DNA from 3 places in the Pseudomonas sp. Van50 genome. Region 2 is predicted to be linked to each of the others. Evidence: riboswitches for the same ligand, from Rfam matches in the RefSeq annotation. Region 2 holds a riboswitch; each other region holds the start of a gene.
What was found. A riboswitch is a leader RNA that binds a small molecule or an ion and turns the genes downstream of it on or off. The one in region 2 is predicted to bind cobalamin.

Region 1 (10,093 bases), 580 kb from region 2:
CCAGCGTGAGCAGGGTACTGCCCTGGGCGCCGATCCTGCGGCCTTGGCCGATGCGGTCATGCTCGCGGTGAGCCAGCGCCTGGCGCCGCGCTTCGTCGCCAAGCCGGGGGTGGCCACGGAGCAATTGCTGGAAGTGCAGGGCATGAACCTGGAGCGCTACGCGGCGCTGGGGCGTTTGCTCGAACCGTTCGCTGGGCAGTTGCAGCGGGTCGAAGGGGACCGGATCGTCTATCGGGTCAACGGCAGTGCCGAACAATTGAAGGCGCAACTGGCCCTGGCAAGACTGCAGGAGGTTCCAGCCGGTGAGGCCGTCGCGCCGGTGCCGGTCGCGCCACCCGCCGCCGATGGCTCGGCCCCGGTTGCAGCACCTGCGCCAGCACCGGCCGCCAATTTGCGGTTCCGCTGGTAGGTTGTCTTTCTTTATATAGCTAGGAGTGGTTCATGGGCGATACGCGGCGTTGGTTCTGGTTGGGTGGGGTTGCCCTGCTGTTCGCGCTTATCTATTTGCTGCATCCGATCCTCACACCGTTCCTGGTTGCGCTGCTGTTGGCCTATCTGTTCGATCCGGTGGTGGATCGCCTGGAAAAACTCGGCCTGTCGCGGACCTGGGGCGTGGTGGCGGTGTTTGCGCTGTTCACACTGATCGTGAGCGCCCTGTTACTGGTGCTGATACCGATGCTCGCCAAGCAACTGGTGCGCCTGTACGAGTTGGCGCCGCAGATGCTCGATTGGTTGCAGCACAGCGCGATGCCGTGGGTGCAGTCGAAATTGGGCTTGGCCGACGGTTTCTGGAAGTTCGACAAGGTCAAGGCCGCCATCAGCGAGCACATGGGCCAGACGACCGATATCGTTGGCGTGGTGTTGAGCCAGGCGACGGCCTCGGGCCTGGCGTTGATCGGCTGGCTGGCAAACCTGGTGCTGATCCCGGTGGTGGCTTTCTATCTGCTGCGGGACTGGGACCTGATGATGGCCAAGATCCGCAGCCTGCTGCCGCGTCAGCGCGAAGAACGCATCATGACCCTGACCGGCGAATGCCATGAGGTCTTGGGGGCGTTCGTGCGCGGGCAGTTGCTGGTAATGGTGGCCCTGGGTTTCATCTACGCGGCCGGCTTGATGCTGGTGGGGCTGGAGTTGGGGTTGTTGATCGGCTTGATCGCCGGGCTGGCGGCCATCGTGCCGTACATGGGCTTTGTGATTGGTATCGGTGCGGCGTTGATCGCCGGGTTGTTCCAGTTCGGCGGTGACTTGTACCCGATGGTCGGCATCGTGGCGGTGTTCATGGTCGGGCAAGCCCTGGAGGGCATGGTGCTGACGCCGCTGTTGGTGGGCGACCGCATTGGCCTGCATCCCGTGGCGGTGATCTTTGCGATCCTGGCCGGTGGCGAGTTGTTCGGTTTCACCGGGATCCTGCTGGCGCTGCCGGTGGCGGCGGTGATCATGGTGCTGGTGCGGCATATGCACGATCTGTACAAGGATTCGGACATTTATAGCGGCGCTGAAGACCCTGATCTGTAGGGCGAATGACCGGCGGGGTGTCAGGGAAACTGACGCTCCGCGCCCTTGCTGCTGCAAACCTTTGATTTTGCTCGTGGTCCGGCGCATTGTGCGGTCCGCGCCACGGGTATAAACTTTGCGCACTTTACACAGAGGCCACTAACGGTTCCTTGGGAACTGTTCAGTCAGCATGAAACCGATTCAGCTGCCCCTAGGTGTGCGTCTGCGTGATGACGCTACCTTTATCAACTACTACCCAGGCGCCAATGCCGCTGCACTCGGCTATGTCGAGCGGCTCTGCGAAGCCGACGCCGGCTGGACCGAAAGCCTGATCTATCTGTGGGGCAAGGACGGGGTAGGGCGCACGCACCTGTTGCAGGCGGCTTGCCTGCGGTTCGAGCAGTTGGGCGAGCCGGCCGTGTATCTGCCGCTGGCTGAATTGCTGGATCGCGGCGTTGAAATCCTCGACAACCTTGAACAGTACGAATTGGTCTGCCTGGACGATCTCCAGGCCGTGGCCGGCAAGGCTGACTGGGAAGAAGCGCTGTTTCACCTGTTCAATCGGTTGCGCGACAGCGGTCGGCGCTTGTTGATCGCCGCCTCGACGTCGCCTCGGGAGCTGCCGGTGAAACTGGCGGATCTCAAATCCCGTCTCACCCTGGCGCTGATTTTCCAGATGCGCCCGTTGTCCGACGAAGACAAACTCCGTGCCTTGCAGCTACGCGCTTCCCGACGTGGCCTGCACCTGACCGATGAAGTCGGGCATTTCATCCTCACCCGTGGCACCCGCAGCATGAGCGCATTGTTCGAGCTACTCGAGCGCCTCGACCAAGCCTCGCTCCAGGCCCAGCGCAAGCTGACTATTCCTTTTTTGAAAGAAACTTTGGGCTGGTAGAACCGTTGTGAGTAGTGGCTCATGGCCTGTTCTGGACGCGGCGAAACCCGCGGTCCTGCTGGGTTGCAGGCTGCGTGACGTTCAAAATGGGCTTAAGCGCTTAGATGTAAACGTAAAACCGAGAAGTCACATTTGCATCGATTGAATTTGCAAATGAGGTTGATAGAAGGCATAGTCTCGCCATCTTTACTACTTCAGCCACGGTCGTGCCCATGCTAAATCGCTTCGCACCCCTCGTGCCTCTCGCACTCGTTACCCTGTTGTTCGGTTGCGCTGCCCACTCTCCAGTGTCCCAGCAAGCGCCACAACCACAGGTCCGGAATTCCGTTACCGCCCAGTCTTCCTCCGTTGCGTTCCAGGAAGAAATGGCCTCCGACAAAGAACTCGCAGCCTTCGCCGGCAGCAAGCCTTACCAGCTTCCAGTACTGGCTGACAGCATCCTGGAACGTGGCATGTCGCTGATCGGTACCCGCTACCGTTTTGGCGGTACTTCTGAAGCCGGCTTCGATTGCAGCGGTTTCATCGGTTATCTGTTCCGCGAAGAGGCTGGCATGAACCTGCCGCGTTCCACTCGCGAAATGATCAACGTGAACGCCCCACTCGTAGCGCGCAATCAGCTGGAGCCCGGTGACCTGCTGTTCTTCAGCACCAACGGTCGTCGCGGTCGCGTCAGCCATGCCGGTATCTACCTGGGCGACAACCAGTTCATCCATTCCAGCAGCCGCCGCAGCGGTGGCGTGCGGATCGACAGCCTGGGCGACAGCTACTGGAGCAAGACCTTCATCGAAGCCAAGCGCGCCCTCGCCATGGCACCGACTGTGGTCACTGCTCGCAAGTAAGCACACAGTTTGTAAGGCAAACTTAAAGTCTTACTTGAAGTTTGCCACATAGTCGCTAGAATCCTTGATCATTGATTGATGGCAATCCGCCTGCGTACTACGCAGGCGGATTTGTTTTCATGCCCACGGCAGAAAAGCCGCATCCAGATCAGGATTGTTCTGCATATGTCGACGTCGGCCCGCCTCGCGCTCATCTTCCTCGCCGCACTGCTCAGTGCGTGCGCCAGCCGAACCCCGCCGCCAGCACCTGTGGTACGGGCCCCGGTGGTCTTTGCCCCCTCGCAATCCTTTTCCCCTGCCGCCGAAGACGTCCTGTTCCGGGCCCTGGGCCTGGTAGGGACGCCGTACCGCTGGGGCGGCAACACGCCGGATTCGGGATTCGATTGCAGTGGCTTGATCGGTTATGTGTACCGCGACGCCGCCGGTATTTCCCTGCCGCGCTCCACGCGCGAGATGATCGGCATGCGCGCGCCGGATGTCGGCAAGAACGCCTTGCAGACCGGCGATTTGATTTTCTTCGCTACCAACGGCGGCTCTCAGGTCAGCCATGCCGGGATCTATGTCGGCGAGGGGCGCTTCGTCCACGCACCGGCCACGGGCGGCACGGTCAAGCTCGACAGCTTGTCCAAGGCCTATTGGCAAAAGGCTTACCTGGGCGCCAAGCGTGTGTTGCAGCCGGAGCACCTGGCGCGTAATCCCTGAGGACGCTCTTGTGGCGAGGGAGCTTGCTCCCGCTCGGTTGCGCAGCAACCGTCAGAGCCCAAAGGCTGCTTCGCAGCCCAGCGGGAGCAAGCTCCCTCGCCACAGGGGGCCTTCACAAGTCTTGAGTGGTGTTACTGACCCGAGACCCGCCAGATCTTGTTCCCCACATCATCAGCCACCAACAAACCACCCTGCTTGTCGATTACCACGCCCACCGGCCGGCCTTGGGCTTTTTCGTCGGCGTTCAGGAAGCCGGTCAGCACATCCACCGGTTGCCCCACGGGTTTGCCGCCGTTGAACGGTACGAAAATCACTTTATAGCCACTGTGGGGTTTACGGTTCCAGGAACCGTGCTGACCAACGAAAGCCCCTTCGGTAAACGGTGCAGGCAGGGTGCTGCCTTCAGCGAAGGTCAGGCCCAGTGAGGCGGTATGGGGGCCGACAGCGTAGTCCGGGGCGATGGCCTTGGCCACCAGGGCCGGGTTCTGTGGTTCGACCCGGACATCGACGTGTTGCCCGTAGTAGCTGTAGGGCCAGCCATAGAACGCGCCGTCCTTGACCGAGGTGATGTAGTCCGGCACCAGGTCGCTACCGATCTCATCCCGTTCGTTCACGGCCGTCCACAGGGCTCCGCTGCGGGGTTCCCAGGCCAGGCCGTTGGGGTTGCGCAGGCCTGAGGCGAAGATTCGGTGATTGCCGCTGGCCCGGTCCACTTCCCAGATGGCGGCGCGACCTTCTTCGGCCTCCATGCCATTTTCCGCGACGTTGCTGTTCGAACCGGTGGTGACGTACAGCTTGCTGCCGTCGCGGCTGGCGATCACGTTCTTGGTCCAGTGATGGTTGAGGGTGCCGCCCGGCAGGTCGACGACCTTGGTCGGCTGCGCCTTGATCTGCGTGTCACCGTCCTTGTACGGGAAGCGGATCAGTCGGTCGGTGTCGGCCACGTACAGGTCATTGCCCACCAGGGTCATGCCGAACGGCGAATTGAGGTTTTCCAGGAATACCGTACGGGTTTCGGCGATGCCATCGTGATTGGCGTCGCGTAATAGCGTGATGCGGTTGGGGCTGGGCACCCCGGCACCGGCGCGGCCCATGACCTTTTTCATCACCCAGCCACGGATGCCCTTGCTGTCGTCTGGCTTGGGCGGGGCGTTGGTTTCGGCCACCAGCACATCGCCATTGGGCAGCACGTAAAGCCAGCGCGGATGGTCCAGTCCTTCGGCGAACGCGCCCACTTGCAGGCCCTGGGCCGGGGTCGGCTTGGTGCCTTGCGGCCAGCCGATGGCTTCGGCGATGTTGACGGTGGGGACCAGGGTCTTGTTCGGTTCCGGCAGCTTCGGCGCAGGACCGGTGCCATCGGACACTTGCAGTGTGGAAGACTCGCCACAAGCGACAAGCCCGGCGGCAAGGGCGACGATCAGAAGATGGGGTGGCTTGAGCATGCTGGCTTCCCTATGAATGCATGTGGTTATTCATAGAGAAGCGTAGACGCACGGATGGTTCAAACTGCGCGCAAAACCTTGTGGGAGCGAGCTTGCTCGCGATGGCGGCAGGACAATCAAGATTGATGTTGCCAGGTGCGTCGCTATCGCGAGCAAGCTCGCTCCCACAGTAATGAGTCAGCCATGGGCCTGCTTGAACAGCACGGCAATGCCTGGATGGTATTGGCCGGCCTCGTTGCGCAACTTGCGATAGGCGTATGGGAAGTACCAGGCCACCGCGCAAGTGTTTTCCTTTTGCAGGTCGTCGATCATGTCCTGCAGTTCTTCGGGCGTGGCGCTTTGCTGGGCTTTTTGCGGCGAGACGAACAGGCAGCCCAGCTTCAGGTCGCTGGCGTAGCTGATGCGCTTGGCATCGCTGGTGGCTTCCGACAGCGGTTGAGTCAGGTTCAGGTTGTTGACCTTGGGCCAGCGTTGGGTGGCCTGGATGAAGGCCCGCTCATCGGTGCTGGCGATGAACAGGTCGGCGCTGACGTTGCGTTCGCCTTCTTCGTTCTGCTTGCGGGTCGGCGCGTTCTGCAGCGTGACCATCTCGGCCATCCAGGCAGCGGCCGACAGCAAGCTGAGATTGGCTCGTTCATCGAACCAGTAGGGGGTGTCGTTATCGCCGCGCACCGCGTTGTAGCGGTCGATACAATCAAACCAGCGTTCCAGCACCGGGCGCAGGAATTCCAGTTTCGGATTGCTGATGAGCATGCCTTGCATGTTTTGCCCTCTTGTTCTTGTGATATCGGGTCGTAATGTCGCTTTGATATCACTTGCCGCAGGATCACACAAGATTGGCGTCATTTTATTGATCGGCGCCAATGAGTGCCCCGACAGGCGGCTTTAATTGACGCTCCACCCCCAACCCTCTAACCTTCGCCGCTTGTTTCAGGTGCTCTGTGACTGTGTTCGACAGAGTGAAACAGGGAAGCCGGTGAGTGCATACGAACCCGGCGCTGCCCCCGCAACGGTAAATGAGTCAACGCTGTGCCTAAGCCACTGTGTCGCATGACATGGGAAGGCGCGCAGCCCGGCGCCACGCCGCTCATGAGCCCGGAGACCGGCCTGATTCATCCAACGGCATCACGGTGGGCGATGCCAGGCTTGCTGCCGTCTTTTTTTGTGCCCCGCCCGCCGTTATCCAATCCCAACGGAGAGCTCCCCATGACCGACACCCCTGATCGCGATGAACGCCACCTGGCGCGCATGCAGCGCAAGAAAGCCGTGATCGACGAGCGCATCGCCAACTCGCCGAACGAATGCGGCTTGCTGCTGGTGCTGACCGGCAACGGCAAGGGCAAGAGCAGCTCGGCGTTCGGCATGCTGGCACGGTCCATGGGCCATGGCATGCAATGCGGTGTGGTGCAGTTCATCAAGGGACGCAATAGCACCGGTGAAGAGCTGTTTTTTCGCCGCTTCCCGGAGCAGGTGCGTTTTCATGTCATGGGTGAAGGTTTCACCTGGGAAACCCAGGACCGCCAGCGCGACATCGCCGCCGCCGAAGCCGCCTGGGCCGTATCCCGTCAGTTGCTCAGCGATCCGTCCATCGGCCTGGTGGTGCTCGACGAATTGAATATCGCCCTCAAGCACGGCTACCTCGACCTCGATCAGGTGCTCAGCGATCTGCAGGCGCGTCCGCCGATGCAGCATGTGGTGGTGACCGGTCGCGGCGCCAAGCCGGAGATGATCGAGCTGGCCGACACCGTGACTGAAATGGGCATGATCAAGCACGCGTTCCAGGCGGGTATCAAGGCGCAGAAAGGCGTCGAACTGTGAGTGACCCTTGCCTGACAAGCCGCCACTGTCCGGCGGTGTTGATCGCAGCGCCGGCCTCGGGACAAGGCAAGACCACCGTCACTGCGGCGCTGGCCCGGTTGCATCGCAACCAGGGACGCAAGGTGCGCGTCTTCAAGTGTGGCCCGGACTTCCTCGATCCGATGATCCTGGAGCGGGCCAGCGGCGCGCCGGTCTATCAATTGGACATGTGGATGGTCGGCGAGCAGGAAAGTCGCCGGCTGTTGTGGGAAGCCGCCGCCGAAGCGGACCTGATCCTGATCGAAGGGGTGATGGGGCTGTTCGACGGCACCCCGTCCAGCGCCGATCTGGCGCGGCATTTTGGCGTACCGGTGCTGGCGGTGATCGACGGTACGGCCATGGCCCAGACCTTCGGTGCCTTGGCCCTGGGCCTGGCCCGTTATCAACCGGACCTGCCATTCGCCGGGGTCTTGGCCAACCGGGTCGGCACCTTGCGTCACGCGCAGTTGCTCGAAGGCAGCCTGACCGAAGGCCTGCGCTGGTACGGCGCGCTGTCCCGGGAAACCGGCATCGAATTGCCCAGCCGTCATCTCGGGTTGGTCCAGGCCAGTGAATTGAACGATCTCGACCTGCGCCTCGACGCGGCGGCCGATGCCTTGGCCAGTAGTTGCGAAGTGGCGCTGCCGCCGGCGGTGGAGTTCGCCGCGCCGCAGGTGATCGCCGTTGAGCCGTGGCTCGCCGGGGTGCGCATCGCCGTGGCCCGTGACGAAGCGTTCGCCTTCACCTATGGCGCAAGCCTTGATCTGCTACGGGCCATGGGTGCGCAGTTGAGCTTTTTTTCACCGATCCATGACACCGAACTGCCTGAGGCGGACAGTCTTTATCTGCCTGGCGGTTATCCGGAGCTGCACCACCTTGCGCTGGCTCGAAATAAGCCGATGCTGGCCGCGATCCGTGCCCACCACGCCGCCGATAAACCGTTACTCGCCGAATGCGGCGGCATGTTGTATCTGCTCGATTCATTGACCGATGTCGACGGCGTGCGCGCCGAACTGCTGGGTTTGCTGGCCGGTGATGCGCAGATGCAAAAGCGCCTGGCGGCCTTGGCATTGCAGTCGGTGGATTTGCCGGAAGGCAACCTGCGTGGGCACACCTATCATCATTCCCTGACCAGTACCGAGGTTGAACCGATTGCCCGTGGCCATAGCCCCAATGGCGGGCGAGGGGCGGAGGCGGTTTTCCGGCAGGGGCGGATGACGGCTTCCTATGTGCACTTTTATTTTCCGTCCAATCCCAGGGCGATTGCCGGGCTGTTTGCGCCAGATCTTGAGGCCGCCTTCGCGAGCAAGCCCGCTCCCACATTTGATCACCTGAACCCTGTGGGAGCGAGCTTGCTCGCGAAGCGGCCATGACCGACAACGCTTTCTCCCAGGCCGAACGCGATGCGGTCTACCGCGCCATCGCCGAGCGCCGCGACATGCGCCATTTCAGCGGCGGCACGGTAGAGCCGGCCCTGTTGCGCCGTCTGCTGGAAGCCGCGCACCAGGCCCCCAGCGTCGGCCTGATGCAACCGTGGCGATTCATCCGCATCAGCGACCGCGCCTTGCGTGGGCAGATCCGCCAACTGGTGGAACAAGAACGCATTCGCACCGCCGAAGCCCTGGGCGAGCGCAGCGATGAATTCATGAAGCTCAAGGTCGAAGGCATCGATGATTGCGCCGAAGTGCTGGTGGCGGCGTTGATGGAGGATCGCGAGCGGCACATCTTCGGTCGTCGGACCTTGCCGGAAATGGACCTGGCCTCGCTGTCCTGCGCCATCCAGAACCTGTGGCTGGCCTCCCGCGCCGAAGGGCTGGGGATGGGCTGGGTGTCATTGTTCGAACCTCAGGCCCTGGCCGACCTGCTGGGCCTGCCCGCCGGGGCCAAGCCGCTGGCGATCCTTTGCCTGGGCCCGGTCGAAGGGTTTTACCCAGCGCCGATGCTCGCCCTGGAAGGTTGGGCGCAACCGCGTCCGCTCAATGAACTGCTGTATGAAAACCGTTGGGGAGTGAGCCCATGAGCGTGGCGTTGCTCAGTGCCGCTGCGGTGGCGCTGGATGCGCTGTTGGGCGAGCCTCGGCGCTGGCATCCGTTGGTGGCGTTCGGCGGCTTTGCCGATCGCATCGAACAGCGTTTCAACTCAGGCGGACGTGGCTGGCGCAGCCACGGGGTGACGGCTTGGGTGATGGCCGTGGTGCCGTTGACCTTGCTCGCCACGGCCCTGTCCTGGGCGCCGATGGTGGGCTGGTTGGTGGATATCCTGGCGTTGTATTGTGCCCTCGGCCTGCGCAGCCTCGGCGAGCATGTCGAACCGGTGGCGCGGGCACTGCGCAGCGGTGATCTGGAGCAGGCACGCCAGCGCGTCGGCTATCTGGTCAGTCGCGAGACGGCTGAACTGGACGAAACCGCCGTGGCCCGCGCCGCCACCGAGTCGGTGCTGGAAAACGGCAGCGACGCGGTGTTCGCCGCGTTGTTCTGGTTCGCCGTGGCCGGCGCGCCCGGGGTGGTGCTGTACCGCCTGAGCAATACCCTCGACGCCATGTGGGGCTATCGCAACGAACGCTTCGAGCGCTTCGGCTGGGCAGCGGCCAAGATCGACGATGTGCTCAACTACATTCCGGCGCGCCTGGTGGCGTTGACCTACGCGCTGCTCGGCCAGACCCGCCTGGCGTTCAAGTGCTGGCGCAGCCAGGGCCCGACCTGGGACAGCCCCAACGCCGGGCCGGTGATGGCCGCCGGGGCCGGAGCGCTCGGTGTCGAGTTGGGCGGGGCGGCGGTTTACCACGGCGAACTGCACCAACGTCCGCCCTTGGGCGAAGGCGTACCGGCGAGTGCCGATTCCATTGATCGCGGCTGGCAATTGGTCCAGCGCGGGGTATGGTTGTG
Region 2 (10,093 bases):
TGCAAATCCCTGTGGGAGCAAAGCTTGCTCGCGATAGCAGTGGATCAGCTTGCATCTGCGTTGAATGTACCCTCGCCTTCGCGAGCAAGCTCGCACGCATTGGGTCGCTGACGATCTACAGATTTTCGGCCACTGCAAATCCCTGTGGGAGCAAAGCTTGCTCGCGATAGCAGTGGATCAGCTTGCATCTGCGTTGAATGTGCCCTCGCCTTCGAGAGCAAGCTCGCACACATTGGGTCGGTGACGATCTACAGATTTTCGGCCACTGCAAATCCCTGTGGGAGCAAAGCTTGCTCGCGATAGCGGTGGATCAGCTTGCATCAGCGTTGGATGTACCGCCGTCTTCGCGAGCAAGCTCGCTCCCACAATGGGATCGCACTAGGACCGGAAGAGCCAGGTCGGCTATAAGGCCGCCTCGCGAGCAAGCTTTGCTCCCACAGATCTGACAGGTGTACGAGCGGGAGAGCCAGGCCGGCTGTCAGGCCGCCTCGCTTTTGATCTTGATCTGGGGCGCCCCGTTAACCACGCTGGCCGAACGCAGGCATTGTGGAGTGGGCATCCCGGCATGCATGCCGGGATAGCCGTGGCATTACTCCACAATCCGACTAGAACAGATAGCCTATGTAAATCGCAGCGCCGCCACCGGCCTGCAGGCCAGCGTTTATACCGGCCATGACCACCGCCCCCTTGGCCGACTTCGCCAGCCGCTGGTTGACCAGGGTGGAAGCGATGAGCGAGGTCGCCGGGTTGGAATTCAGTGCCATCGACAACGCCAGCAACTTGGGATCAAGCCCGAACAACAGCGCCGTGGCCGAGCCGCCGATTCCCAGGCCCACCCCTACTTCGGTGTACATGCAAGGTCCGGTGATATCGTCACTGGTCAGGTCACGAGCGACCAAGGCATCGCTGACAAACACCTTGCCGGTGCTGGGAAACGCCTCCGCCGCGCCGGCCGCAGCCACACCCTTGCCCTTGATCTGGATATTGATCTTGCCGAAACGCGGCAGCCGCGCGCCGAATCCGGCACCGACTCCGACGCCGCCGTAGCGGTAGCTGATGTCCTCGCCCTCGGGCGAACGCAGGATGATCGAACCGCCGCTGCCCGCCACCATGACCACGGTCAGGCCGCCGCCGCTGGCGGTCTGATACTGCCAGCGACTTTCATTGACCGGGATCGGGATGTTGTAGCTCATACGTTAAAGTCCTTTATGTGAATGAACCGCACCGCGACCGCGCTGACGGATAGCTTTTGCCAGACCGACCAGCGTGAACACCAGACCGATAAGACCCAGGACCCCGGAAGTGCCCCACAGCGCGGCCAAGTCATCGACGATGGCGCTGTTGGCAGGCTGCTCGGGCAGGTAATGCACCCGCACCGGCTGACCCTGCTGATAGCCGAAAATGAAGCCGCCCTGGGGGTAGGAGATTTTTTCACCACTGCTCGTGGTGAAGGCGATCTCAGGATGCGAACCACCGGCATTCAAGTGGCTGACGATGCCATCGGCGGTCTGTGCGCGGTCGAGAAACTCGCGTCGCTCAAGCGTGAGATTGATGGCAATGCTCAACAAACCGATACCAATCAGGGCAAACAGCAGGCCCAGCAATATCTTCCCGATGTGTGACGGGGTGTAGTTAGCCATGGTTTGTCTCAGTGTTCGTCCATGAAGAGGGCGACCAGAATAGCAAGAAGCGGCGCTATGCCGCACCTCCGGAAAATCATTCCCGCAACCGTACGACGCCAGGAGAAGACCTCTCAGTGGCGAGTGGTGATAAACACCCTGATCGACTACCATGCCCAGCGCCGGTTCCCCCACGGGACTAATAGGGAATCCGAGATGCCACGCACGGCATCAAACGGAACTGCCCCCGCAACTGTAGGTGCTGAGCCTGCTCCTCAATGGCCACTGGGATCGCCCCGGGAAGGCTGGAGCCAGGCGATGACGCATCAGTCAGGAGACCTGCCGGCCAAGTCAATCACTAACCGGCGGGGTGTCCGGGAAGGGCATCCTTGCGTTGCGCGTCACTGGGCCGATCGGCACTTCAGTGCTTCAGCGGCAGCGTTCGATGATGTGTTTTCCAGTCCGTCCCCTGCTCCGTGTACGGTCAACTGGAGTTTGCGTCATGCTGCTGCCCCGCCTTGCCCCCCTTGTCATCGCCCTGGGTCTGCCGAGCCTCGCCCACGCGGCTCCAACTCACTATCCCCTGACCCTCGAGAACTGCGGCAGCACGCTGACTTTCGAGCAATCGCCCAGTCGCGCCGTGACCATCGGCCAGGCCGGCACTGAAATGCTCTATGCCATGGGGTTGAGCGACAAGGTGGTCGGCACTTCGCTCTGGTTCAACGATGTGCAGATGAAATACAAGGCGCAGAACGACAAGATCGAACGCCTGGCTGATAACGAGCCGAGCTTCGAGGCGGTGATCGGCAAACGCCCGCAACTGGTGGCGGTGGAACTGGAATGGATGGTCGGGCCGCAAGGGGTGGTCGGTACCCGCCAGCAGTTTCACGAACTGAAGATCCCGACCTACCTGATGCCCTCCGATTGCGAAGCCAAGGATAATCTGGTCGGTGCGGACGGCACGCGGCTGGAGGCGTTTCGCATCGACAGCATCTACAAGAGCATCAGCCAGTTGGCTGAAATCTTCGACGTACAGGAGCGTGGCCAGCAGTTGAATGCCCAACTCAAGGCGAGCCTGGCGAAGTCTATCGCCACGGTGCAGGCCAAGGACCTCAAGCAGACGAGCGCGCTGTTCTGGTTCTCCAGCGCCAGTCTGGATATCGACCCCTATGTGGCCGGGCACAAGGGCATTCCTGACTTCATGCTCAGTACCCTGGGCGTGCGCAACGTGGTCGAATCCGATGAGGAATGGCCGACCGTCGGCTGGGAAACCATCGCCAAGGCCAACCCGACCTTCCTGGTCATTGCCCGCATGGATCGCCGACGCTTTCCGGCTGATGACCATGAAAAGAAGCTGCAATTCCTGCGCAGTGACCCGGTGACCCGCAATATGGACGCGGTGAAAAACAACCGCATCATCATTCTCGATGCGATGGCCATGCAAGCGAGCATCAGAATGTTCGACGGCCTGGAAACCCTGGCGACGGCCATCAGCGGCTACGACCTGCCGAAATGATTCCGACGCTGATTCGAACGTTGCTGGCGTTGGCGGCGCTGCTCCTGGCAGTGATTGCCGGCGTGGCCATCGGTGAGACGAGTATCGAGCCGAGTGTGGTGTTCCAGGTGCTGGCCAACAAACTGTGGGCCGCAGGTTATGCCCTCGACCCGATAGACGAAGGCATCGTCTGGAACTACCGGCTGACCCGTGCGCTGGTGGCGGCGGCCTGCGGTGCGGGCCTGGCGACCTGCGGGGTGATCTTGCAATCGCTGTTGCGTAACCCGTTGGCCGATCCTTACCTGCTCGGCATCTCCGCCGGCGCCTCGACAGGCGCGGTACTGGTGGCGCTGCTGGGCATTGGGGCGGGGCTGATTTCGTTGTCGGTCGGGGCCTTCGCCGGGGCCGTTGCCGCGTTCGCCGTGGTCGTTTTGCTGGCCCGTGCCAGCCGCTCACCCGCTGGCACCGGGCAGATCATCCTGGCCGGGATTGCCGGTTCGCAGTTGTTCAATGCGCTCACCGCGTTTCTGATTACCAAGTCCGCCAGCTCCGAACAAGCTCGCGGCATCATGTTCTGGTTGCTGGGAAATCTCAGTGGGGTCCGTTGGCCGTCGGTGTGGCTGTCGGTGCCCGTGGCATTGATCGGTCTTGCGGTGTGCCTGTGGCACCGGCGGGCGCTGGACGCCTTTACCTTTGGCGCCGACTCGGCCGCCTCCCTTGGCATTCCGGTACGCCGGGTGCAATTTCTGCTGATCAGCTGCGCGGCACTGGTGACAGCGGTGATGGTGTCGATTGTGGGCTCCATCGGTTTCGTCGGGTTGGTCATTCCCCATGCCGTGCGTTTGTTGCTGGGGACCCGGCATGCGCGCCTGTTGCCAGCGAGTGCGTTGGGTGGCGCGGTGTTCCTGATCGCCGCCGATGTCTTCTCGCGAACGCTGATCAAAGGCCAAGTCATCCCGGTCGGCGTCATCACTGCACTGGTGGGTGCTCCGGTGTTCGCGTTGATCCTGATCGGTCGGAGAAATGCCCGATGAATGCCGTCACCTCTGTCATCGGCGAATCCGTGCTGAGTTGTTCCGCCCTAGGGTTCCATGTGCGGGACGCCGAGTTGTTGCACGATATCCACTTGGACATCCGTCGGGGCGAAACCCTGGGCCTCGTCGGGCCCAACGGTTCGGGAAAATCCACACTGCTCAAACTGCTGGCGGGCGTGCGCGCCCCCAGCCGGGGCGACATTCGCCTCAACAACCAGCCCCTCAAGACGCTGGCACGGCGAACCGTCGCGCAGACCCTGGCTGTGGTTGAGCAACAAGCCGACACACTGGATGCGATCAGCGTGTTCGATGCCGTTGCCTTGGGCCGAACGCCGTGGTTGTCAGCCTTGAGTCCGTGGTCAAACGAAGACGCGGCCATCGTCCAGCAGGCGCTGTGGGACGTCGATGCGGCGCACTTGAAAAACCGCACCTGGCACAGTCTGTCCGGCGGTGAACGTCAACGCGTTCACATCGCTCGGGCCCTGGCCCAACGCCCGCAGATTCTCTTGCTGGACGAACCCACCAATCACCTGGATATCCAGCATCAGCTCGCCATCCTGAAAGTCGTGCAAGCGCTACCCGTCACGACGGTCATCGCCCTGCACGACCTGAACCAGGCGTTAACCTGTGATCGCCTGGCGGTACTGGAACGGGGCCGGCTGGTGGCCCTCGGCAAACCTCTTGAGGTGCTGACCCCGCAACGCTTGCAGGATACGTTCGGCGTGCACGCCCATTACCTGATCGACCCTTTCGACGGCGCGCAGATCCTGCGCTTTCGTTCCGTTTGACTGAATCTCGGGGTTCGGAAAAAACCGAACCCTATGCAAGCGCTGAGTTTAGCCAAGCGACGGGGCGAGCCCCGAAGATAAAGCCGACACATTGGCCCGCGCCGCGTGCAGTTTTTTGTAGCTGTCGATCAGGCGCAGGTGTCTATCGAGCCCCTCCAGCTTCATGCTGGTCGGCGTCAAGCCATGGAAGCGCACGCTGCCGTCCACCGAGCCGATCGCCGCATCCATCCGCTCGTTGCCGAACATCCGGCGGAAATTGGCCTCGTAGTCTTCCAGCTCCAGGTCTTCGTCCAGCTTCATCTCCAGCACCACATTCACGGCCTGGTAAAACAACCCGCGCTCAACCGTGTTGTCGTTGTACTGCAAGAAGGTTTCCACCGCTTCCTTCGCCTCTTCGTACTGCTGCAAGGCCAGATAGATCAGCAGCTTCAACTCCAGGATCGTCAACTGGCCCCAAGCCGTGTTGTCATCAAACTCGATGCCGATCAAGGTGGTGATGTCGGTGTAGTCGTCCAGCTCGCTTTCCACCAGACGCTCGACCAGCGCTTGCAGTTCGTCTTCGTCCAGGCGATGCAGGTTCAGGATGTCGGCGCGGAAAAACAGCGCTTTGTTGGTGTTATCCCAGATCAGATCGTCCACGGGATAGATTTCCGAATAGCCCGGCACCAGGATGCGGCACGCTTTCGCGCCGATATGCTCGTAGACCGCCATGTACACTTGCTTGCCCATGCCTTCGAGGATGCCGAACAAGGTCGCGGCCTCCTCGGCATTCGAGTTTTCACCCTGGCCGGAGAAGTCCCACTCCACGAATTCGTAATCTGACTTGGCGCTGAAGAAGCGCCACGACACCACGCCGCTGGAGTCGATGAAGTGCTCGACGAAGTTATTCGGCTCGGTCACCGCATGACCTTCAAACGTCGGCTGGGGCAAGTCGTTGAGGCCTTCGAAACTGCGGCCCTGCAACAATTCGGTCAGGCTGCGTTCCAGCGCCACTTCCAGGCTCGGGTGTGCGCCGAACGAGGCAAACACACCGCCGGTACGCGGGTTCATCAACGTGACGCACATCACCGGGAATTCGCCCCCCAGGGAGGCATCCTTCACCAGGACCGGGAACCCCTGCTCTTCCAGCGCCTGAATACCGGCCATGATTCCCGGGTACTTCGCCAGCACGTTGGCCGGTACATCCGGCAGTGCGAATTCACCTTCGATGATCTCGCGTTTGACCGCGCGCTCGAAAATTTCCGACAGGCATTGCACCTGAGCTTCGGCCAGCGTGTTACCGGCGCTCATGCCGTTGCTCAGGAACAGGTTTTCAATCAGGTTGGACGGAAAATACACCACCTCGCCGTCCGACTGGCGCACGTACGGCAGCGAGCAGATGCCGCGCTCTTCATTACCCGAGTTGGTATCGATCAGGTGGGAGCCACGCAACTCGCCGTCGCGGTTGTAGATGTTCAGGCAGTACTCGTCGAGGATTTCCGCCGGCAGCGCATCTTTACGGCCAGGCTTGAACCAGCGCTCGTCCGGGTAATGCACAAACGCCGCGTTGGCGATGTCTTCGCCCCAGAACTGATCGTTGTAGAAAAAATTGCAGTTCAGTCGCTCGATAAACTCGCCCAACGCCGACGCCAGTGCGCTCTCTTTGGTCGCGCCCTTGCCATTGGTAAAACACATCGGCGAGTGTGCATCGCGAATGTGCAGCGACCACACATTGGGGACGATATTGCGCCACGAAGCGATCTCGATCTTCATGCCCAGGTCCGCCAAAATGCCCGACATATTGGCGATGGTCTGCTCCAGTGGCAGGTCCTTGCCGGCGATATAAGTGCCGGCTTGGGAAACCGAATTGGGCATCAGCAACGCCTGGGCATCGGCGTCGAGGTTTTCCACCTCTTCAATGACAAACTCAGGCCCGGCTTGCACGACCTTCTTCACCGTGCAACGGTCGATGGAGCGCAGAATGCCTTGGCGATCTTTGTCGCTGATATCCGCCGGGAGCTCGACCTGGATCTTGAAGATCTGGTTGTAGCGATTTTCCGGATCGACAATATTGTTCTGCGACAGGCGAATGTTATCGGTGGGAATATTGCGTGTCTGGCAATACAACTTCACAAAGTAAGCCGCGCACAACGCCGATGAAGCCAGAAAGTAATCGAACGGCCCGGGGGCCGAGCCGTCGCCCTTGTAGCGGATAGGTTGATCGGCCACCACCGTAAAGTCATCAAACTTGGCTTCAAGTCGAAGGTTGTCGAGAAAGTTGACCTTGATTTCCATACGGGATTACCAGCATCACGAGCAAAAAATAGGCGGCCATTATCCGCTTTTTCAATCGGAAGTCTTGTGCTTTAGCCCACCCCTTTTGACTTTGAAACGTCCCAGCACACGCTGCATCAGTGAGGCCCGCTCCGAAAGATCCTTGGCCGCCACCGCGCACTCTTGCGAGTTGGACTGGTTTTTCTGCGTCACTTCATCGATCTGCTCCAAGCCGATGCTGGCCTGCTGCAAACCCGAAGCCTGCTCGCTGGAGGCCTGGTAGATCAGCGAAACCAGGTTGGAAACCGCGCTGGTTCCGTGGACGATGTTTTTCAGCGATTCGGCGGTCCGGCCGGCGATGATCATGCCGCGCTGGGTCTTGCTCGACGAATCGGCGATCAATGCCGCCGTCTGTTGGGCGGCCTCGGCGCTGCGGGCGGCCAGGCTGCGCACTTCGTCGGCGACGACGGCAAAACCGCGCCCAAGCTCACCCGCCCGGGCGGCTTCGATGGCCGCGTTCAGCGCCAACAGATTGGTTTGAGCGGCAATGTTGTCGATGGTGGTGATGATCGCGGTGATGTCCTTGCCCGAGTTGTCGATTTCAGCCATCGCGGCAATCAGCTCGCTCATCAATTTATCGCTCTCCCCCGCATCGGCCCGTGATGCCTGGGATTGCTCATCGGCTTTCTTGGCGTTGGCGGCGTTGTCCCGGGTCTGCGCAGCCATTTGCGTCATCACCGCGCTGATTTCGGTAATGGACGACGCGGAGTTCGACGCACCATCGGACAACGACTGGCTCAGATCGGTGACCTGCGCCGAGCTGCCAGTAATCTGGGTGGCGCTGGTCTGCACCTCGGAAATCAGCTGGTTCAGGTTGCTGACCATCTTCTCCAGTGACTTGCCAAGGGTATCGTGGGGCGAAGACAAGCGGACCTCCAGGTCCAGATCACCTTCGGAAATACGCTCGGCCACCCTCACCTGCCGTTGCAGGCTTTCGGACATGTCATTGAGTGCGGCAGACAGTTGCCCGACCTCATCCTCGGATTGCTGCACCAAGCGGCGCGAAAAATCGCCCAGGCTGATGTTGGCGGCCAACGCAGCGGCCTCGCGGATCGGCCCGACGATTTTCGCCGTGGCGAACCAGAGGGCGACCAACGCCAACAGGGAAATGCCCAGCCCTACCGACACTTGCCAGATGCTGTTGCTGATACTGCGCGCTTGCAACTCCTGCTCCAGGGCGATGGCCTGGGCCATGACCACGGCCTTGGGCAAACGAATCAACACCGCCCAGGGCTTGCCTGTGCGACCGAGGGCAATGGGCATCAGCACTTCGATATTCTGGGTTTGTGGATTGAGCAGGCCGTCACCCCGACCGCCCTGGATATCGCTGAGCACTTTTTCCCAGGAGTCGGGCAACAAGGCCTTGATGGATTGCCCGATCAGGTCGGTGCGCTGGCTGTCCGCAACCACCAAGCCCTGGTTACTCAGGATCGAAACCGTGCCTTTGCCGCCGTAGAGTTCGGCAGACATCTGTTCACTGAGTTTCTGGATAAAGGCGATATCGAAGTCAGCCCCGACCACACCGTAGAACTTGCCGTTGGCCACGATGGGCACCGACAGGGTGGTCAGCCAGACGTTCTTGCCCTGGACCACATAGGGAATGGGATCGAGCACACTCTCCTTCAGGGTGTCGCGCGGGCCGCTGTACCAGCCGCCCTTGGGCACGCCGTTGGGATGACGATCCGGGGAGTCATACTCGACCAATGGCTGCACCGCGACATGACCGTCGGCGCTGCGAGTCCAGTAAGGCGTGAAGCGTCCCGTCAGGGATTATTGCCGTCGGTAGCGTTACGGAACGCCGGATCCTGGCCGTCCAGCGCATTGGGTTCCCAGCAGGAGTAGGTGCCGTTGAAGTCCGGGTTATCCTTGAGGACGCTGAGCAATACGCTGTTGATCTGCTCACGCCCCAACGCCAAGGGACTTTGCGCGGCCTTGCTGGCGGCAAAGGTGTTGGCCATGGTGCGGGCGGCGTCCAGCGCATTCTGCAACTTGGCCTGGATGGCATTGGCACGGGACTCGGCGAGGTTCTGGATTTCCCGGATCGTTGACTTTTCAACCAGCGCCGAGACTTCGGAAGCGACGTATTGCTCATTGGTCCGAGCGGTAAAGAGCCCGTAGACAACCAGGCTGATGGATGAAACAAACAGGCATACGCCTGCTGTGACACAAATGCGTGCCTGCAATGACTTGAACTTCATATCATCCCCTACCTGATTCTATTTATTGCCAACGCTAAAGACGACGGCCTTTAACTTGTGCACGACGCGGCAAATAACAATCGATCACGGCTGTTTACGCTGTCCACAAGACAATCGCCTTGAAAGGGCACAGCGATGCAGCGCTTTATAAGTATTTGAATCGTGGCAGGTTGGGGCGTAAATCCGCTCTATCCACCTGAAAAGCAGCTAGAGGTATTCAAATCAAGAACCGAAGGCCTTAAGTGCCAGGGCAATAAGGGCGATAGGTGGAAAGAATGCGCGATCCCTGCTTTTCCAGTAACCCTGGGGTCACTCTTGAATAATCTCGCAGAATCCATTCAGACCAATAACCACAGCCACAAATTAACACGACCGACTTTTGTACAAAATCGAACTTAGGCGTTATACAAAACAGTACTTTGGTCGTAATTCAACACCGACGCACGAGGTGTCACGCCGGGCTATTCGCTCCTGAAAAGGCGGGACGCGCCGTCGCGTCACCTGCTGTAGGAAGGCGCCGCCAATGGCACCGGCTGCGGGTTGGCGATCACCCAATGCACGGCCAACTCACAGAGACGATCAGTCTGCTCGGCGTTATCGTTGCCACCCCGCAAAACAGCAGCCATCGCCCGGGCTTCAGCGAGGT
Region 3 (10,093 bases), 3.4 Mb from region 2:
ATCAGGATCTTGCCCTTGGCTTCCGGCTTGTCGCCTTTTTCCGCCTCGATGAACGGAATCAGGTGGGCCACGGCCTGCTTCATCACACGGGCGGACTTGACCACTTGGGGCAGGAACATTTTGCCGGCACCAAACAGGTCGCCGACGATGTTCATGCCAGCCATCAGCGGGCCTTCAATGACCTCGATCGGCCGGGTGAACGACAGTCGCGACTCTTCGGTGTCTTCGACGATGTGGGTGGTGATGCCCTTGACCAGCGCATGCTCCAGGCGCTTGTTCACTTCCCAGCCGCGCCATTCCTCGGTTTCCGCTTCCTTGACGCTGCCGTCGCCCTTGTACTTGTCGGCGATGGCGAGCAGGGCGTCGGTGCCTTCGGGGGTGCGGTTGAGGATCACGTCTTCCACGGCATCACGCAGTTCCGCCGGGATCTGGTCGTAGATCTCCAGTTGGCCGGCGTTGACGATGCCCATGGTCAGGCCCGCGCGGATCGCATACAGCAGGAACACCGAGTGGATCGCCTCGCGCACCGGGTTGTTGCCACGGAACGAGAACGACACGTTGGACACGCCGCCCGAGGTCAGCGCGTACGGCAGTTCGTCGCGGATGTAGGCGCAGGCGTTGATGAAGTCCACGGCATAGTTGTTGTGTTCTTCGATACCTGTGGCGACGGCGAAGATGTTCGGGTCGAAGATGATGTCTTCCGGCGGGAAGCCGACTTCATTGACCAAGATGTCGTAGGAGCGCTTGCAGATTTCCTTCTTGCGCGCCTCGGTGTCGGCCTGACCGGCTTCGTCGAATGCCATCACCACCACGGCGGCACCGTAGCGCTTGCACAGCTTGGCGTGGTGGATGAACTGCTCGACGCCTTCCTTCATGCTGATGGAGTTGACGATGCCCTTGCCCTGGATGCACTTGAGGCCGGCTTCGATCACTTCCCACTTGGAGGAGTCGATCATGATCGGCACGCGGGAAATGTCCGGTTCGCCGGCAATCAGATTGAGGAAGGTCACCATGGCCTTCTTCGAATCGAGCATGCCCTCGTCCATGTTGATGTCGATCACCTGGGCGCCGGCCTCGACCTGCTGCAGGGCCACTTCCAGCGCTTCGGTGTAGTTGTCCTCGCGGATCAACCGGGCGAACTTGGCGGAACCGGTGATGTTGGTCCGCTCGCCGACGTTGACGAACAAGGAGCTGCGATCGATGGTGAACGGTTCCAGGCCCGACAGGCGGCAAGCCCGCGGGATCTCTGGAATCGGTCGCGGCGCATAGCCGGCCACGGCCTTGGCGATGGCCTCGATGTGCGCCGGGGTGGTGCCGCAGCAACCGCCGACAATGTTCAGGAAGCCGCTCTGGGCGAACTCTTCGATGACCTTGGCCGTCTCGGCCGGCAGTTCGTCGTATTCACCGAACTCGTTGGGCAGGCCGGCGTTGGGGTGGGCCGATACGTGGGTGCTGGCCTTGTTCGACAGCTCTTCCAGGTACGGGCGCAGTTCGCTGGCGCCGAGGGCGCAGTTCAGGCCCACGGAGATCGGCTTGGCGTGGGCCACCGAGTTCCAGAAGGCTTCGGTGGTCTGGCCGGAGAGGGTGCGGCCGGAGGCGTCAGTGATGGTGCCGGAGATCATGATCGGCAGTTCGACGCCCAGTTCTTCGTAGACCCCTTGCACGGCAAAGATCGCCGCCTTGGCGTTCAGCGTGTCGAAGATGGTCTCGATCAGGATCAGGTCCGCGCCGCCTTCAATCAGGCCCTTGGTGGCTTCGGTGTAGTTCTCCACCAGTTCGTCGAAGGTCACGTTGCGGTAGCCGGGGTTGTTCACGTCCGGCGACAGCGAGCAGGTGCGGCTGGTCGGGCCGAGCACGCCGGCGACGAAGCGCGGCTTGTCCGGGGTTTCCAGGGTCTTGGCGTCAGCCACCTGGCGGGCCAGGCGTGCGCCTTCCAGGTTCAGCTCGTAGGCCAGGCCCTGCATGCCGTAGTCGGCCTGGGACACCTGGGTGGCGTTGAAAGTGTTGGTTTCCAGGATATCGGCGCCGGCATCCAGGTAGGCTTTTTCAATGGCACCGATCACGTCGGGACGGCTGAGCACCAGCAAATCGTTGTTGCCCTTGACGTCGCTCGGCCAGTCGGCAAAACGCTTGCCGCGGTAGTCCTGTTCTTCCAGCTTGTAGCTCTGGATCATCGTGCCCATGCCGCCGTCGAGGATCAGGATGCGTTCCTTGAGGGCTTGCTGGAGAAGATAAAGGCGAGCGCTGCGATCGGACATAGGACTACCTGGAAAAAAGGACCATTACGAAGGCCGGGATGATAGCAAACCTGCGCAGGATTTGATCATGAGGGGCTTTTGCATGAATATCGCTCATGTTTGCAAGGCGATGTTGGCCCGGTAGAATCGCCGGACTATCTCTTAGGGACCCGAGACATGCCGTACCGCGTCTTATTCGGCAGTCTGCTGCTGTCGTTGTCTTTTAGCGCAGCCGCCGGGGATCCCGTTCCGGCGATCTCCTACACCCGCGACATCCAGCCGATCTTCACGGAAAAATGCGTGGCCTGTCATGCCTGCTACGACTCCGCCTGCCAATTGAACCTGGGCAGCGGCGAAGGGGCGGCACGGGGGGCGAGCAAGCTGTCGGTGTATGACGGCGAGCGACGCCAGGCGGCCGAACCGACCCGTCTGTTCTACGATGCCTCCGGCCAGCGGGCCTGGCAGCGCAAAGGTTTCTATTCGGTGCTCGATGCCCAGGGCAGCCAGGCGGCGTTGATGGCGCGGATGCTGGAACTGGGGCACCGTACGCCATTGCAGCCCAACGCCAAATTGCCGGAAGACATCGTGCTTGGGCTCAACCGTGACAACACCTGCCCGGTGCCGGGGCAGTTCGACGAATACGCCGCTGCGCATCCCCGCGAAGGCATGCCGCTGGCGGTCACCGGCCTGACCGACCAGCAATACCAGACCCTGCAGCGCTGGCTGGCCGCCGGCGCCCCGATCGACCAGCAGGCCTTGGCCCCGAGCGCCGCCGAAGCCTTGCAAGTGGTGCAGTGGGAAAACCTGCTCAACGCCCCCGGCGCCCGGGAAAGCCTGGTGGGGCGCTGGTTGTTCGAACACTGGTTCCTGGCGCATATCTATTTCAAGGACGGCGAACCGGGGCATTTCTTCCAATGGGTGCGTTCGCGTACGCCCACCGGCCAGCCCATTGACCTGATCAACACCCGCCGTCCGAACGACGATCCTGGCACCCGCGTCTATTATCGGCTCTGGCCGGTGCAAGGGGTGATCGTGCACAAGACCCACATCACCTACGGCTTGAGCGCGGCGAAGATGGCGCGGATCAAGAGCCTGTTCTACAGCGGCAAGTGGCAGGTCACCGCGTTGCCGGGCTACGGTCCGGAGCGCCGGGCCAACCCGTTTTCCACCTTCGAAGCGATTCCGGCCCAGGCCCGTTACCAATTCATGCTCGATAACGCCGAGTATTTCGTGCGGACGTTCATCCGCGGGCCGGTGTGCCGGGGCCAGATCGCCACGGACGTGATCCGCGACAATTTCTGGGCGCTGTTCCAGGCCCCCGAACACGACCTGTACATCACCGATCCGAACTACCGCGGCCAGGCCACGCCGCTGTTGGCGATGCCGGGGCAGAACGACGATGTGGGCAGCGTCCTCAGCCTGTGGCTCGATTACCGTGACAAGCGCAACGAGTACGAGGCCTTGCGCCGCGACAACTATGCCGAGCTGCCGGCACCGAGCTGGTCGACGCTATGGGCCGGCAACGACAACGCGCTGCTGAGCATTTTCCGGCATTTCGACAGCGCTTCGGTCACCAAGGGGCTGATCGGGGAGGTGCCGCAGACGATGTGGCTGTTCGACTTCCCGTTGCTGGAGCGTACCTATTATCAGTTGGCGGTGAATTTCGACGTGTTCGGCAACGTCTCCCACCAGGCCCAGACCCGGTTGTATTTCGATTTGATCCGCAACGGTGCGGAGCAGAACTTCCTGCGCCTGATGCCGGCCGACTCCCGGGAAGGCTACCTCGACGACTGGTACCAGGCCGGTGGCAAATTCAAGATGTGGCTCGATTATGAGGCCATCGACGATGACAAGCCGACCGCCCTCAAGCTTGACGAACGCGACCCCAAGGGTGATTTCGCCCAGCAACTGCTGGTCCGTTATGGCGATCTGAACGCGCATCCCGATCCGATCAACCGCTGCGACGGTGCCTACTGCTCGCGCCCGAACATCGACCCGGCGCTGCAAAACGCCGAGCAGGCCCTCAGTCGGCTGGTGTCGCGCCCAGCGGCGGGGCTCAAGGTGATCGACCAACTGCCGGAAGCGACCCTGTTGCGCATCGAAACCGCCAGCGGCCAACGTGAGGTCTACAGCCTGCTGCGCAACCGGGCCCACAGCAACGTGGCGTTCCTGCTGGGCGAGGAAACGCGCTATCAGCCGGGGCTGGACACGCTGACGGTCTACCCGGGCGTGCTCAGCAGCTATCCGAACTTCATGTTCAACATTCCGGCCGGGCAAGTGCCGGCATTCGTCGAGGCCATGGAACGTGCCCAGGATGAGCCGGCGTTCGAGCGGATTGTCGAGCGCTGGGGGATTCGCCGCAGTCACCCGCAGTTCTGGTATTACTTCCATGACCTGAGCCAGTACATCCAGGAAACGGAGCCCGTGGAAAGCGGTGTGCTGGACATGAATCGCTACCAGAACCTCTGATCGGCCTGTCCGGCGGCAAACCCCGTGCCGTCGGACGCTTTCCTGACAAAAATACTAGGACTTTGTCCGGCGCGATGATTGGCGTAAACTGCCGTCAAGCCTGCGAGGAGTTTCCATGACCGCCATTACCATTACCGATGCCGCCCACGATTACCTGGCCGACCTGCTGTCCAAGCAGAACACCCCGGGGATCGGGATCCGCATCTTTATCACCCAGCCCGGCACCCAGTACGCAGAGACGTGCATTGCCTACTGCAAGCCGGGAGAAGAAAAACCCGAAGACACCGCGTTGGGGCTCAAGAGCTTCACCGCGTACATCGACTCGTTCAGCGAAGCCTTCCTGGACGATGCGGTCGTCGACTACGCCACCGACCGCATGGGCGGCCAGCTGACCATCAAGGCACCGAACGCCAAGGTGCCAATGGTCAACGCCGACAGCCCGGTCAACGAGCGCATCAATTACTACCTGCAAACCGAGATCAACCCGGGCTGGCCAGCCACGGCGGCCAGGTTTCGCTGATCGATGTGGTGGAAGACGGCATCGCCGTGCTCCAGTTCGGCGGCGGCTGCCAGGGCTGCGGCCAGGCTGACGTGACCTTGAAGGAAGGCATCGAGCGCACCTTGCTCGAGCGCATTCCAGAGCTCAAGGGCGTGCGCGACGTGACCGACCATACGCAGAAAGAAAACGCCTACTACTGATAGGTGTTCGCTGCGGAGAGTGTGTGGCGAGGGAGCTTGCTCTCTCGCCACCATCGTTTCAGTCGTCAGCCTGTATCCACCACCCCTGTGGGAGCGAGCTTGCTCGCGATAGCGGTGGGGCAGCCTGCGATGATGTTGAATGTGCCGTTGTTATCGCGAGCAAGCTCGCTCCCACAGGGATCGGGGCTGTGTCAGGGCCGGTAGAGATGCGCATGTCCGGCGCGGTACAGCGACGACTCGCTGAACACGTCATTGCCCAGCACACGCCCCACCAGGATCAGCGCCGTTCGGCGGAAACCCTTGGCCTGCACCTTCTCGGCAATATCTGCCAGCGTCCCCAGCACCCAATCCTGATCCGGCCATGTCGCCCGGTGGATCACCGCAATCGGGCAATCCGCGCCGTAGTGGGGCCGCAGTTCGTCGACGATCTTTTCCAGGTGATTGACCCCCAGGTGAATCGCCATGGTCGCCCCGTGCTGTGCCAGGTTGCCCAGTTCTTCCCCAGCGGGCATCGGGGATTTATCGGCGTAACGGGTGAGGATCAGGCTCTGGGAGATGTCCGGCAAGGTCAGTTCGGCACCCAGCAGGGCGGCGCAGGCTGAGGTCGCGGTCACGCCCGGGATGATTTCGAAAGGGATGTCCAGTTCCCGCAGGCAACGAATCTGTTCGCCGATGGCGCCGTACAGGCTCGGGTCGCCGGAGTGCACCCGGGCCACGTCCTGGCCCTTGAGATGGGCGCTGCTGATCAATTCGATGATCTGTTCCAGATGCAGCTCGGCGCTGTTGATCACCTGTTCGGCACAATGGCCTTCGAGGACGGCGGTTGGCACCAGCGAGCCGGCGTAGATGATCACCGCGCACTGGCGGATCAGTCGCTGGCCTTTGACCGTGATGAGGTCCGGGTCGCCGGGGCCGGCGCCGATGAAGTACACGGTCATGACCGGCTCCTGTGAAAGGTGGGTGAGCGTCGCCCAGATGAAGATCGCTCATGATCCTGGGCGGCGATTATCGGGATTTACGCCACGACCGCCAATGCCAACGTGCTCATGGGGCCTGTTTGACGGGGAATCAGCAGGGTTGCGGGCGTCGTGCCCAATTGATCGGCCAAGGCCAGGGCGGCGCTTTCGGCGATGCCGTAGCAACCGGTTTGCGCGAAGGCGATCTCGGAACGATGGCTGAGCCGCCGCTCGTAACCGGCCAACTGTTCGGCACTGAAGCAGGTCAGCGGCAAGGCCAGTTGCCCGGCCAGCTCCAGCAGCCCGGGCTCGTCACGCTTGAGGTCGATACTGGCCAGGGCCCGTACCTGTTGAAGTTCGATGCCGTGGGCCAGCAACGTCTGTTCGAGCAAGGCCCGCAGCGTGCTGGCGGGGCATCCGCGCTGGCAGCCCAAGCCGATCACCAGGATCGACCCGGTGCTCATGCGTCGTGGTGGGCTTGGCCGTCACGGCGAAACAGCCAGGCGCTGATCAGGCCCAGGGCCAGCCAGAAGGCGACGTTGGTCACCTGCGAGGCGATCTTGAACTGGCTTTCCAGCGCTTCGGGCGCCAGCATCGAGTGGACTTCGGGCTGCGGCGCACCGATAACGTGGGGCACCAGCAACGTCGCCACGCCCAGCAGCTTGAGCAGCCAATGCCGGCCGAAGGCAATCAGGGCAATGCCCACCGCCGTCGAGGCCGCGGTGCCGATCCACCACATCTGCCGCTGGGCCAGGTCGGCCGCTGCGGTGCCGGGCAATTCCGGGGGCAGGCCGAGGGTGGGTGCCAGGACGAAAGTGGCATAACCGGCCAGGCCCCAGAGCAGACCCTGGGAGGTGCGAGTCGGTGTGCGCAAGGTGTACAGGCCCGCGAGCATCAGGGCAAAACCCACGGCGACCACCAGGTTGCCGCCGGTGGTGGACAGCACGCGCTGCCAGCCATCTTCCGGCTCCCAGGCCTCGGCATCATGGGTGTGGGCCACACCGTCGGTGTGCTCATGGACCTCGGTCGCCGGGGCCTTCTCGAAGGTTTCCGCCTGGAGAATCAGCGGCGATACCCAGAAACTCTGCAACAGGGTCAGCAGCAGGGCGGCCAGCAAGCCGCTGAAACCGGCGGTCTGCGCGATACGCTTGATCATGTCGTCAGTTCTCAATGGCAGGGGAAGGCGGCGCTGTGGCGGGTATCGTGGGCGGCGTTGTGCACCGCTTCGATGTGGGAGAAACCGGCGAAATAGACCAGCCCCGCGCCCAGGATCGAAGCCAGGATCGCGGCGCTCAGGCGTTGGCTCAGGGTGGTGGTGCTGCTGGCGGTGCGGGCGGTGCTGCTGCTGATGGTCGACATGGCGCTTCCCTCTGTTTTTGTTCCGTGGGGATGCGAGCGCAATGAGACCCCGGGCGAAAGATCGCCAAGGTTCGAACAGCGCCCGCCCACCGCGGGTTTGTTGATGCTTGAGTCATGGGCCGGTCTCCGGGCTCGCGAGGGGCAGGGGCTGGGCCTTGCCTGCAAGCATCACCTTCCCATGCGCCCTTGTAGCAGGGCAGACACAGTGGTTCAGACGCTTCGCTCGCTTACCGTTGCGGGGGCAGCACCGGACTGACGTGGCTTTGGAGTAAAGCACACGATTCACCGGTTTCCCGTTTCACCCTGTGAAGGGCACCCGTAACTAGGCGCACAGGAGAGCATGGGTGGGGCGGGGCCGTCAATGCACAGGGGGCCGCTGCGCAGCCCATCGCGAGCAAGCTCGCTCCCACAGGGGGCTGCGGGATCCAATGTGGGAGCGAGCTTGCTCGCGATGGCGGCGGCAAAGACACCGCAGAACTCACTTGCGGAGATTGACCCGCCCCACACCCTGCGTAGCCTTGCGCCTTCGAGGTTCTTCGGCCTGTGCCGAAGCTAAGAAGGGAACGCGGTCCAAGCCGCGGCTGCCCCCGCAACTGTGAACGGTGAGGTTTCTGCAAGGCCACTGTGCATGCCCTTTTACCAAAGGCGCACGGGAAGGCGCAGCCATTGCCAGTCGAAAGACTGGCCCGCCGTCAGCCAGGAGACCTGCCTCGAGACAGATTCTCACTACAACCGGGCGGGGTGATCCGGTGGCGAAATCTTCCGTGCACACCTGTGCCCGCGGTTGTCGTCCCGTTTGCCCGCCACCTTGCCAAAGGGCATCCGATGAAAACACTGGCCAAACTCCCCGTCACCATCGTCACCGGCTTTCTCGGCTCGGGTAAGACCACTTTGCTGCGGCACATGCTCGACAACGCCCAAGGCCGGCGCATCGCCGTGATCGTCAACGAGTTTGGCGAGCTGGGTATCGACGGCGAGATCCTCAAGCAGTGCGCCATCGGTTGCACCGAAGAAGAAGCCAACGGCCGCGTCTACGAACTGGCCAACGGCTGCCTGTGCTGCACGGTGCAGGAAGAATTCTTCCCGGTGATGCGCGAGCTGGTGGCCCGGCGCGGCGACCTCGACCATATCCTGATCGAAACCTCCGGCCTGGCCTTGCCCAAGCCGCTGGTCCAGGCCTTTCAATGGCCGGAAATCCGCAGCGCTTGCACGGTCGATGCGGTGATCACTGTGGTCGACAGCCCGGCCGTTGCCGCCGGCACCTTCGCCGCCTTCCCCGACCAGGTCGATGCCCAGCGCAAACTCGATCCGAACCTGGACCACGAATCGCCGCTGCACGAACTGTTCGCCGACCAACTGGCCAGCGCTGACCTGGTGATCCTCAACAAAGCCGACCTGATCAGCCCTGAAGACCTGGCCAAGGTTCGCCTGGAAGTCGCCGAAGAGCTGCCGCCGGCGGTCAAGGTCATCGAAGCCAGCAGCGGTCGCCTGCCGCTGGACGTGTTGATCGGCCTGGGCGCCGGTTCCGAAGAACACATCGACGGCCGCCACAGCCATCACGACCATCACCACGATGGCGACGATGACGACCACGATCACGACGCCTTCGATTCCATCTCCATCGAGCTGCCCCAGGCCGACGAAAGCCTGTTGCTGGACGCGCTGACGCAACTGGTGGTCCAGCACGGTGTGCTGCGGGTCAAGGGTTTCGCGGCGATCCCGAACAAGCCGATGCGCCTGCTGATCCAGGGCGTTGGCACGCGTTTCGACAAACATTTCGACCGCCAGTGGGGCGCCGAGGAAGCGCGGGTCACCCGTCTGGTGCTGATCGGCCAGGCACTCGATGCCGCACTGCTCGAAGCGCAGTTGCGCGCCGCCCTCAGCGCCTAAGCCATGCACCTGCTCAGGACCCAGCCCGGCGGTTTCGTGTCGGATGACAACATTGCCGACCTCGGGCAAACCCCCGCCGAACTGGTGATCCTGTGCAGCGGCGACTCCAGCCTGGCGCTGCTGGCCGAAGCGGCGAAGCAATTGCCGGGCGATTATCCGGAGTTTCGCCTCGCCAACCCGATGCAGGTGCAGAACCACGCCTCGGTGGATCTGTATTTCGAAGACGTGCTGCGCCACGCCAAGGTTATCCTGTTGTCGCTGCACGGCGGCATTGGCTATTGGCGCTACGGCATCGAGCGCCTGATGGACCTGGCCGGGCGCGGGGTGAAGCTGATCCTGGTGCCGGGGGATGATCGACCGGACCCGGAGCTCAGTGACCTGAGCAACGTGGCCGTCGAGGACCGCGACCGGCTCTGGCAGTTCTTGCGCCAGGGCGGCCTGGGCAATGCCCTGGACCTGTTTCACAACCTCGGCAGTCAGTGG

Region 1: another riboswitch for cobalamin. It lies ahead of cobO (cob(I)yrinic acid a,c-diamide adenosyltransferase); the one in region 2 lies ahead of ACZ5M5_RS25730 (ABC transporter substrate-binding protein).
Region 3: another riboswitch for cobalamin. It lies ahead of ACZ5M5_RS11505 (CbtB domain-containing protein); the one in region 2 lies ahead of ACZ5M5_RS25730 (ABC transporter substrate-binding protein).

What each region holds. Positions count from the first base shown of each region.
Region 1 is NZ_AP024343.1:5,376,477-5,386,569, reverse strand. It holds gene ACZ5M5_RS23020 (DUF2066 domain-containing protein) at 1-409, shown strand, start outside; gene ACZ5M5_RS23015 (AI-2E family transporter) at 442-1,515, shown strand; gene hda (DnaA regulatory inactivator Hda) at 1,685-2,389, shown strand; gene ACZ5M5_RS23005 (C40 family peptidase) at 2,602-3,228, shown strand; gene ACZ5M5_RS23000 (C40 family peptidase) at 3,394-3,930, shown strand; gene ACZ5M5_RS22995 (PQQ-dependent sugar dehydrogenase) at 4,062-5,372, opposite strand; gene ACZ5M5_RS22990 (hypothetical protein) at 5,550-6,134, opposite strand; cobalamin riboswitch at 6,288-6,497, shown strand; gene cobO (cob(I)yrinic acid a,c-diamide adenosyltransferase) at 6,579-7,190, shown strand; gene ACZ5M5_RS22980 (cobyrinate a,c-diamide synthase) at 7,187-8,581, shown strand; gene bluB (5,6-dimethylbenzimidazole synthase) at 8,578-9,228, shown strand; gene cbiB (adenosylcobinamide-phosphate synthase CbiB) at 9,225-10,093, shown strand, end outside.
Region 2 is NZ_AP024343.1:5,960,168-5,970,260, forward strand. It holds gene ACZ5M5_RS25720 (hypothetical protein) at 606-1,193, opposite strand; gene ACZ5M5_RS25725 (DUF3592 domain-containing protein) at 1,197-1,640, opposite strand; cobalamin riboswitch at 1,786-1,980, shown strand; gene ACZ5M5_RS25730 (ABC transporter substrate-binding protein) at 2,122-3,135, shown strand; gene ACZ5M5_RS25735 (FecCD family ABC transporter permease) at 3,132-4,148, shown strand; gene ACZ5M5_RS25740 (ABC transporter ATP-binding protein) at 4,145-4,936, shown strand; gene ACZ5M5_RS25745 (OsmC domain/YcaO domain-containing protein) at 4,985-7,210, opposite strand; gene ACZ5M5_RS25750 (methyl-accepting chemotaxis protein) at 7,262-8,962, opposite strand; gene ACZ5M5_RS25755 (PDC sensor domain-containing protein) at 9,013-9,447, opposite strand; gene ACZ5M5_RS25760 (ankyrin repeat domain-containing protein) at 9,945-10,093, opposite strand, start outside.
Region 3 is NZ_AP024343.1:2,582,588-2,592,680, forward strand. It holds gene metH (methionine synthase) at 1-2,258, opposite strand, end outside; gene ACZ5M5_RS11480 (fatty acid cis/trans isomerase) at 2,415-4,706, shown strand; partial or broken gene nfuA (Fe-S biogenesis protein NfuA) at 4,822-5,405, shown strand; gene cobM (precorrin-4 C(11)-methyltransferase) at 5,597-6,343, opposite strand; gene ACZ5M5_RS11495 (cobalamin biosynthesis protein) at 6,421-6,825, opposite strand; gene ACZ5M5_RS11500 (CbtA family protein) at 6,822-7,517, opposite strand; gene ACZ5M5_RS11505 (CbtB domain-containing protein) at 7,529-7,720, opposite strand; cobalamin riboswitch at 7,821-8,055, opposite strand; cobalamin riboswitch at 8,233-8,447, shown strand; gene cobW (cobalamin biosynthesis protein CobW) at 8,546-9,610, shown strand; partial or broken gene cobN (cobaltochelatase subunit CobN) at 9,614-10,093, shown strand, end outside.